Regions from separate parts of the Rossellomorea sp. GQ25 genome, predicted to be linked through region 2. Evidence: predicted binding sites of a transcription regulator. Region 2 holds the regulator's gene; each other region holds the start of a gene.
The links. The regulator Rex, encoded in region 2, represses fermentation and respiration genes when NADH is low (regulators of the CRP and FNR family bind a similar motif). The targets are predictions, from matches to a motif close to TTGTGAAATATTTCACAA.
Positions count from the first base shown of each region.

Region 1 (3,284 bases), on a different contig from region 2:
GGATAAGGAACATTACAAGCTGGAATACGATATCTCCACCGTTGAAGCCGCCACCAGCTCCAAGGACTAATGCGTTTGTAAGCACGAGGTTTCACTCCCTTCAAGAGTCAATGCCTTCCAAAAAGAAAGCTTTACAATAACGGCAAATGCCGTATCATTCATAGTCAAATGTTCATAAGTACTAAACATAAAGGAATGGCGAAGGTTCTTATCGAATGATCTTCGCCATCTTGAACTCTAAACTGCTATTATTGACCCATTACGATGAATGCGATAACTACTGCGATGATAGGAATCGCCTCTACTAACGCAACCCCGATGAACATTGTAGTTTGAAGCATTCCACGCGCTTCCGGTTGACGAGCCATACCTTCTACCGTACGTGAAACAATAAGACCGTTACCAATACCTGCACCTAGTGCTGCTAAACCGATTGCAATTGCTGCTGCTAAAAGACCCATTCTGAATTTCCTCCTTTAAATGTATGAAAAATGTTTTGAGTAATTTTGTTCAATTTTGAACAGGGTATATATTAATGGTCGTGGCTAACTTTGTGAGCCATATAAACCATCGTTAACATAACGAAAATAAATGATTGGATTGCTCCGACAAAGATTGAGAAAGCTTGCCATACAATCGTTGGGATAATGGCACCAAGTAATCCGGCTGCTCCCATGTGTGCGAGGCTTCCTACCAGTAAAGTAAGCAGGATTTCCCCAGCGTAGATGTTACCGTAAAGACGAAGACCAAGCGTTAGTGTGTTGGCAAATTCTTCAATGATCTTCAGCGGGAATAAGAACGACATAGGTCTGAAGAAGTCTTTACCGTATTCACCGAAGCCTTTCATCTTGATTGCATAGTAGTGTGTTAACACAACGATCATAACCGCAAGGGTCATAGTGATAACTGGATCCGCTGTTGGTGACTTCCACCATAATTCGTGGTCAATGACTACCGAGAACGGAAGTCCTAACATGTTTGAAACGAAAATGTACATGAGTAAAGTAAGTCCAAGGAGATGGAAACGACCACCTGTTTTCCAATCCATATTACTTTTCACAATATTTTTGACAAAGTCCATGACCCACTCCATAAAGTTTTGCACTCCTGTTGGTTTCATGGCCAGTCTACGAGTTGACAGAACGGCGATTAGGAAAACAACGGCACTCGCCACTGTGATCATCAGTACGTTCGCCAGGTTAAAAGTTAACCCTAGAAACTCGGCTGTAGGATTTTCATGATGCAATGAAATTCACCTCTCTTCCCCGCTATTTATGAGCTAAAAGCTGCTGAATAAAATAATCTATCATAATGACAAGGTAAATTGTCATTAATCCCATAATGACGCTCAGGAGATGAAAGTGCTCAGGGTATTCCGTTGCAATAATGACTGCAAAGGCCGCACCTGCCATCCTTGAGAAGGTTCCTAATGATCGAACCTTTTGACCAGATTCTACTGCATCACCGAATCGCACGGTTCTCCTCATGATCAGCCAGTGACTAAACAGACTGATGCCTGTCCCCAAAATAAGCCCAAGGAAAATAGACTGATAGGAAGTGAAACCCCAACCGAGGACGTAAAGGGAAAGGAGGAAAAATATGTACTTACGATGCCTGTTAAACAATTGCTGAAGTTCTGGCATACATTAATCTCCCGAATTGAAATGTTGGACTGTACGGAGCATGGTGTAGATTCCTGTTGCGAGCCCAAGGAGTAGTCCAATAATTAAGAAAAGTGGTGTGGTGCTCCATATTCCATCTAACCATCTCCCGCCGAAGATCCCTATTAAAATAGAACCAACAAGCTGGGAAAGAATAGCAGAATACAAGACCATCGATTGATACGGGCGCCGATCATTTTGACGCATTTTTTTCATCTCCACACATGTGATTTAGTGGAAAATCGTTCACACTGTACCTATGATGAAAAACCGTTTCCATACGGGTTCAACCCTTGTGAAAACCTTATCATTTGATACCCTTTGTAAGCATACAATAGGGTATTATCTATGTCAATGAGTTCAAGTTAAAAAGTTCACAACCTATCCACGCGTTTCCAAATTGTTCACATTTTTAACACATTTACAGAAAAGCGGAGGCAGGTTGGTCAGGACCGACAAGCATAAGGCGAGTCGACCGGAACCTTCACATGCCCCTCCATTATATAGAAAAATTTTTTTATGAGTAACCCTTGAATTTATTGTAAATACTTCCAACTCATATACAACGGGATTTACACGCTATATAAATAGAAAAGCCGGGTTATCAAATATAGATAATCCGGCTTTCCTATTTATTTCAAATTATTTCGTACCGTATAAACGATCTCCTGCGTCCCCTAAACCAGGAACGATGTATCCTTTTTCATTCAGCTTCTCATCAAGAGCCGCGATGAAGATATCAACGTCAGGATGTGCTTCCTTGATAGCGTCTACCCCTTCAGGACATGCCACTAAACACATGAACTTGATGCTTACGGCGCCACGCTTCTTTAATGAGTTGATAGCTTCCACAGCAGATCCTCCTGTTGCAAGCATTGGATCAACCAGGATGAAGTCACGCTCTTCCACATCACTTGGAAGCTTTACGTAATATTCAATCGGTTTAAGAGTCTCCGGGTCACGATATAAACCAACATGTCCTACTTTTGCAGCCGGGATCAGTTTAAGAATTCCGTCGACCATTCCTAATCCTGCTCGTAGAATAGGAACAATCCCTAATTTTTTACCTGCAAGAGTCTTGGCCATGGCGTTGCTTACTGGTGTTTCCACATTAATATCCTCTAACGGTAAATCACGGGTGATTTCAAACGCCATCAATGTCGCTACTTCATCAACAAGCTCACGAAATTCCTTCGTCCCTGTTTCTTTATCACGAATAAACGTTAATTTGTGTTGGATTAACGGATGATCAAATACATATACTTTGCCCATTCGACTCTCTCCTTTAAATTCGATTTTATGTAAAAATAGTTTGTCTACTTCCTTTACACCTCAGACTATTGTACATAAAAGACAATTTAAGAGCAACATGAGATGAGAAGTGTAATGGGATCGTTAGAATTGAGATGGTGTGTGAGAAGCGGGAGTATATATTAGTGCAATTCTGGTTGAGTTTTTTTAATTATGTTAATCAGCTGGATTATTGCCTGAATCGCATGGATTTCTATAGAAAACTGGATTTTCCACAATGCCGGTCGGATTCTATTCAAATTCGCTTTAAAATCTGCACCTATTGGTTATAATTCTACTTCTCTACTAAATTCCCATCAAAAAACCTCTCCA
Region 1 is NZ_JCAXEQ010000006.1:186,672-189,955, reverse strand. It holds gene AC6CIB_RS18730 (F0F1 ATP synthase subunit B) at 1-85, opposite strand, end outside; gene atpE (F0F1 ATP synthase subunit C) at 249-461, opposite strand; gene atpB (F0F1 ATP synthase subunit A) at 533-1,246, opposite strand; gene AC6CIB_RS18715 (ATP synthase subunit I) at 1,269-1,643, opposite strand; gene AC6CIB_RS18710 (AtpZ/AtpI family protein) at 1,647-1,868, opposite strand; gene upp (uracil phosphoribosyltransferase) at 2,304-2,933, opposite strand.
Region 1: a site for Rex is predicted at 2,024-2,041, ahead of AC6CIB_RS18710 (AtpZ/AtpI family protein). Genes of this name have one in related genera too.

Region 2 (3,284 bases):
TTAGCGACCTCCTGTTGCTGGCGCTCGAACAACTTGAGATCCTTTTCGTAGTCTTCTGCTTTCTGTTCAAGGTATTTACTGTAGTTACCCAGGTATTTCTTGCTTCGATTCCGGGAAATCTCATACACTTGATTGACGACGCTATCCAGGAAGTATCGGTCATGGGAAACGATCAAGACGGCTCCTTCATAGCTTTGAAGGTACGTCTCAAGCCACGATAAAGTCTCAATATCAAGATGGTTTGTCGGCTCATCAAGAATGAGAATGTCAGGTCTGGTTAAAAGAAGTTTACCAAGCGCGAGACGGGTTTTCTGGCCACCGCTCAATGTGGATATTTTTGTATCGTAATCGAAATCTGCGAAATTCAATCCGTGAAGGACAGAGCGGATATCCGCTTCATATTGGTAACCACCGGAATCCTTGAACCTGACTTGAAGCTCATCGTATTCTTTTAATACGCGTTGATAGAGCTCTTCTTGGTCATACACCGAAGGGTCGGCCATCTGCTGCTCCAATGTTCTTAATTGCTTTTCCTGTCTCTGCAATTCCTCGAAGACGGTCAGCATTTCCGACCAAATGGATAGATCAGACTCCAAGCCGGTATTCTGAGCCAGGTATCCAATGGAAACCCCTTTTGGTTTCGTGATGTCTCCGGAATCATAGGAGAGATGTCCTGCAATTATTTTTAAAAGAGTCGACTTTCCTGCACCGTTGCGTCCAACGAGAGCCACCCGATCTCTTGTCTGTATTTCAAGCTTAATATTTGATAGGATATTATCAGCACCAAAGTTTTTCGTTAGTTGATTCACTTGTAGTAGAATCATGACGTTTTCACCTCTATTTCATAGTGCTAGTGTACCGTATTTGGGAGGGGAACGGCAATAAATCGACTATTAATCTTCGTACACTTAGGATAAAATATAGTGTATGATGGGTAGTAGAGTTTTAAATTCTGTATGCTTTCTATTTTGGAAGCGGTATCAGAGGTTTTGAATAGATGTGGGGGAATACAATATGAACCAGGATACAACGAAAATTCCACAGGCAACGGCTAAACGCCTTCCGCTATATTATCGCTTTATCAAGAATCTGTACTCATCGGGAAAGCAGAGGGTTTCATCAAAAGAATTGAGTGAAGCGGTGAAGGTTGATTCTGCCACGATACGCAGAGATTTTTCTTATTTTGGCGCGTTAGGTAAAAAGGGTTATGGCTATAATGTCAATTACCTTCTATCCTTTTTTCGTAAGACATTAGATCAAGATGCCATTACGAAGGTTGTGCTGATAGGTGTAGGGAATCTCGGTACAGCGTTTCTTCATTATAATTTCATAAAAAATAATAATACTAAGATTGAAATGGCTTTTGAAGTAGATGAAAAGAAGGTTGGGACACAAATCAGCGATGTACCCGTTTTTCATTTAGATGATTTAGAAGAGAAGCTTGAGGGGCATGATATTGAAGTGGCCATTCTGACGGTTCCGGCATCTTCTGCTCAAAATATCACAGACCGATTGGTTTCTTCTAATATTAAGGGGATCCTGAATTTCACTCCTGCGAGATTAACGGTGCCGGACCATATTCGCGTCCATCATATTGATTTGGCAGTTGAACTTCAATCACTGGTATACTTCTTAAAGCATTATTCAGAGGATGACACGGAAATGTCACAAGATGGAATCATATCCGAATAGAAAATGATTCGTATATACGTTATGATAGAATGGTAAAAGAGGAGGTGTCTCATTATGTTAGGTGCAGGTAGTATCGTACTGATAACTGTTGTTGCTTTACTGATCTTTGGACCAAAGAAATTGCCTGAGTTAGGGAAAGCAGCTGGTAATACATTACGCGAATTTAAAAATGCAACAAAGGGCTTAGCAGATGATGAGGACGATAATAGTAAAAAAGCTAAGTAGGGTAGGATGAACGCCATGAGTCAAAGTCAAAGAGACATGACAGTCTATGAACATATAGGAGAATTGCAAAAACGACTCATGTTTGTAGTCGTTTTCTTCTTGTTAGCGGTAATCGTGAGCTTTTTTCTTGCGGAGCCGTTGATTCGATATTTGCAGCACGCGGATGAAGCGAAAGAATTGACGATGAACGCCTTTCGGATTACAGACCCTCTCAAAATCTATATGGAAATGATCATGTTTATTGCGATCATCATGACATCACCCGTCATTCTATTTCAAGTATGGTCGTTCGTAAGTCCAGGCTTATATGAGAAAGAGAGGAAGGTAACGCTCAGTTACATACCGATTTCTGTCATTCTTTTCTTAGGTGGATTGTCATTTTCATATTTTATTTTGTTTCCATATGTTGTGAAATTCATGATGGGTTTATCAACCAATCTGAATATCCAGCAAGTGATTGGAATTAATGAATACTTTCATTTCCTGTTTCAAATAACCATTCCATTTGGATTTCTATTTCAACTGCCGGTTATTATGCTGTTTCTGACACGCCTGGGAATTATTACGCCGATGCTGCTGGCACAAATGAGAAAATTGGCGTACTTTATATTGTTAGTCATAGCCGCTTTCATCACACCGCCGGACATCGTTTCGCATTTAATGGTAACAGTTCCTTTGCTTCTTCTTTATGAAATCAGTATTTGGATTTCTAAAATCGGGTATAAAAAGGTTTTGGAAGCAGAACAAAAGCTTGAAATGGAACAGTTCGAAGATATAAATAAGGATTGATCAAATGATCAATCCTTATTTTTTATTCTCTATTTTCTTTTTAATTTTGAAATGCAGCATCACCATCCGCAACCCGGAACCAAAATCAAGAGTTGCCAGAAAGACGAGCATATAAGTGAAAAATCCCCAACCATCATCCTGTACATTTTGTACAGCAAAGTATGTGAAGAGCACACCTAGAAGGAGATAGATCACGCCTGAGAATAATGGTGATCTCCTCATAGAAATAATCCTCCAATAAATCCTTGTATTTGTTCAGCTTCGTTGATCATTTTTTCAATTTCATCCTTATAGATAGATTGCATTAGAACGACGGTTGTATTCATGGCAACATGGGCAAATATTGGAACCAGGATACGCTTCGTTTTGACATAGAGAAACGCAAAGGTAAAGCCCATAGCAGAGTACAAGATCACATGCTCAGGCTCAAAGTGCGCGAGAGCGAATATAACAGAACTGATTAACGCGGCGAAGAAGAAATTCATCTTCTCATAAAGTACACCGAAGATAATCTTTCTGAATACAATCTCTTCTAATATTGGCCCAATGATCGCAGCTACCATCATGGATAGTGGTAC
Region 2 is NZ_JCAXEQ010000011.1:61,286-64,569, reverse strand. It holds gene AC6CIB_RS21950 (ABC-F family ATP-binding cassette domain-containing protein) at 1-824, opposite strand, end outside; gene AC6CIB_RS21945 (redox-sensing transcriptional repressor Rex) at 1,015-1,692, shown strand; gene AC6CIB_RS21940 (twin-arginine translocase TatA/TatE family subunit) at 1,747-1,917, shown strand; gene tatC (twin-arginine translocase subunit TatC) at 1,933-2,706, shown strand; gene AC6CIB_RS21930 (YdiK family protein) at 2,722-2,928, opposite strand; gene AC6CIB_RS21925 (CPBP family intramembrane glutamic endopeptidase) at 2,925-3,284, opposite strand, start outside.

Region 3 (3,284 bases), on a different contig from region 2:
CATCTTCTCGGGAACGATCATGGATAACATCCGATTTGGACGTCCTGATGCAACGGACGAAGAGGTTAAGAAAGCCGCCGAAGCAATAGGAGCGAACGAATTCATCGAAAAACTCTCAAATGGATACGAAACCGAAGTAGAAGAACGAGGCAACGTATTATCCGTTGGTGAAAGACAATTACTGTCATTCGCTCGAGCACTCTTGGCGAACCCGAGAATCATTATATTGGATGAAGCGACAGCATCCATCGATACAGAAACAGAAGTCAAAATCCAAAACGCATTGAATAAACTACTGAACGGCCGGACCGCGATCATCATCGCCCACCGCCTATCTACGATCCGTGAATCGGACAATATCTTTGTTCTGGAAAATGGAAGAATCAAAGAATCCGGTAACCACGATGAGCTGATGGAGCAACAGGGTGATTATTATGAGCTGGTTAAATCACAGTTCAGGATGTTGGATGCGATGTGAGTCTGGAGGAGCCCTGCACTGGTGTGCGGGTTTTTTTGTTTTGGTTATGGAAGGGGAGTGGTGGTGGGGATGTTGCGGAATTTGTCGGAATTTGCAGAACGGTCGGTATCGTGAAAATAAGGTTGATATAATGAAAAAACAGTTGATAAATTCAAATTTCGGTTGAATAAAACAGAATAACGGTTGATAAATCTCTATAACGGTCGATAAAAAATCATTACTAAAATTATTCCAAAAATAAAGGGAATTCTTGTTTGAAAGTAGAATACTATTATTACCAAATTTGAAAGGAATGATAATTTGATCATTAAAGTAAGAGAAATCCCCCTAATTATCCTCTATTTTGAAGCCTTGTTAAGGAGGCTACCCCGAGAATCCAGCCTAAGGTCTAAGATTAAAGAAAACTTGCTTAAAGCTTGGGCAGGTTACCATGGAGAGTGTAAAGTAGACCGACAATTGAGTACAATCGATAATCAACATATGCTCGTCCTTAACGATCTATGTGTACCAATGGGGAGAGTTTCATTCAAATTGATACTCTAATTCTCACTAGAAATTTTATATTGATTTTAGAAATAAAAAATATAGCGGGATCCCTGGAATTCCGAACTGAATTTGAACAATTTTCCCGGACTCTTAATGGAGAAATAACAGGCTTTCCCAATCCTATCTCTCAAGCGAATAGATATAAGATTCACCTCACACAATGGCCCCAAAAGAAAAGACTTCCTATTATCCCAATTGAATTTTTAGTTGTATTCACAAACTCTTCTTCTTTAATATCTACCTCTAATCAATTTATGAAGACTATAGATAGGGCTATTAGAATTGAGAATCTCGTAGCAAAATTTCTTACTATTCAACATAAATACTCAAATTCAAATTCAATTCTTGAAGTGAAGAACTTAAAAAGATTGCCAACTTCCTTAGGAAAGAGCATGCTCCATATTCTAAATTTAACCAACAGCATGAAGGAATCATACGCGGTGTTGGGTGTACCCGTTGCGAGAGATTCAATATGGTACGTAACATGAGGTCTTGGTAATGTCCTGATTGTGGAGAATTTGACCGTAATGCTCACCAACAGGCAATACCTACTCCTTGTAAGGGCCGACTATTACCAACAAACAAGCAAGAGAGTTCTTAGGTGTTGAATCCTCCAGAGTGGCCTATCATCTCCTGAATAACATGAACCTTACTTCACAAGGAAAAGGAAAAGGTCGAATCTACTCTCTCCCAAAAAACTTTACCCATCAGTAATTTATAGTCAAAATTAGAACCGATACCCACCTTGAAAAACAAACCCCCTCCCCCCAAGCAACATCATTGCCAACCAACCTAAAAACCTCTAAAATAAAAGCAAATAAATGTTTGTGAAAAACGTCACAAAATATTCATGTTCAACATATCACAAACTCATTTTCAGGTTTATAATGAACCATAAGTGATAAACAGTAGAAAAGAGCTGTTTACGATAGTAAGTAGATCAGTAGGGGGAGTATAGAATGGTTTTAGATGGTGTGATTTTGAGCAGAATGCTCACGTCGACAACCCTTGCATTCCATATTATTTTTGCAACGATTGGGGTAGGGGTGCCGATTATGATTTCCATTGCGGAGTTTATGGGAATCAAACGAAATGATCCTCATTATCTTTTGCTTGCCAGAAGATGGGCAAGAGGTTTTACGATTACAGTTGCGGTGGGAGTTGTAACAGGTACAGCCATAGGGTTGCAACTGTCTTTATTGTGGCCTTCATTTATGCAGGTGGCCGGACAGGTGATTGCACTGCCATTATTTATGGAAACTTTTGCGTTTTTCTTTGAGGCTATCTTTTTAGGAATCTATCTTTATACTTGGGACCGTTTTAAAAATAAGTGGATTCACTGGCTGTTGACGATTCCGGTTATGATTGGTTCTTCGGCTTCAGCGTTGTTTATTACAACGGTGAATGCGTTTATGAACACTCCTCAAGGTTTTGAATTAGAGAATGGGAAGGCGATAAATATCGACCCGATTGCTGCGATGTTGAATCCGGCAACGCCTACGAAAGTGTTTCACGTATTGACGACTGCCTATTTAACGTCGGCTTTAGTGTTGGCGGCGATAACGGCATTCGCGATACTTCGTAAAAAAGGCGGGGAATATCATAAGAAAGCCCTGCGTTTAACGATGGTTTCTGCTTTGATTTTCGCTTTTGCCACTGCTCTGGCAGGGGACTTATCAGCTAAATTTCTTGCCGAGTATCAGCCTGAGAAGCTCGCTGCAGCGGAGTGGCACTTTGAAACGGAAGAGAATGCTGACTTGATTGTATTCGGTACGCTGGATGAAAATAATGAGGTCCATAATGAGATCCGCTTACCTGGATTCTTAAGTTTTCTGGCCGGGAGTTCTTTTGAGACAGAGGTTATTGGTTTGAACGAATTTCCTGAAGATGAGCGGCCGCCTTTATGGGTGCACTATTTGTTCGACCTGATGGTATCAATTGGGTTTTACAGTATCTTTATTTCAGCGGTATTTATTTTGTTCTGGAAATGGAAGAAGCGAAATGAGTGGAATAAACCGTTGCTTTGGGGAATTGTAGCGAGTGGACCACTGGCGATGCTGGCGATTGAATTTGGTTGGATTTATGCCGAAGTGGGCCGTCAGCCATGGATAATGAGAGGGTATATGAAAGTGGCGGATGCAGCAACGAAAGCCGATGGAGTAGGCTTGACGTTTGCATTGTTTGTTGGACTCTATATCCTCCTGGGTGTGCTATGCGTGACTGTACTGATTAAAATGTTTAAAAATAAGCCTGCTGAGGC
Region 3 is NZ_JCAXEQ010000008.1:27,202-30,485, forward strand. It holds gene AC6CIB_RS20415 (ABC transporter ATP-binding protein) at 1-478, shown strand, start outside; gene AC6CIB_RS20420 (nuclease-related domain-containing protein) at 979-1,512, shown strand; gene AC6CIB_RS20425 (cytochrome ubiquinol oxidase subunit I) at 1,984-3,284, shown strand, end outside.
Region 3: a site for Rex is predicted at 1,850-1,867, ahead of AC6CIB_RS20425 (cytochrome ubiquinol oxidase subunit I). Genes of this name have one in related genera too.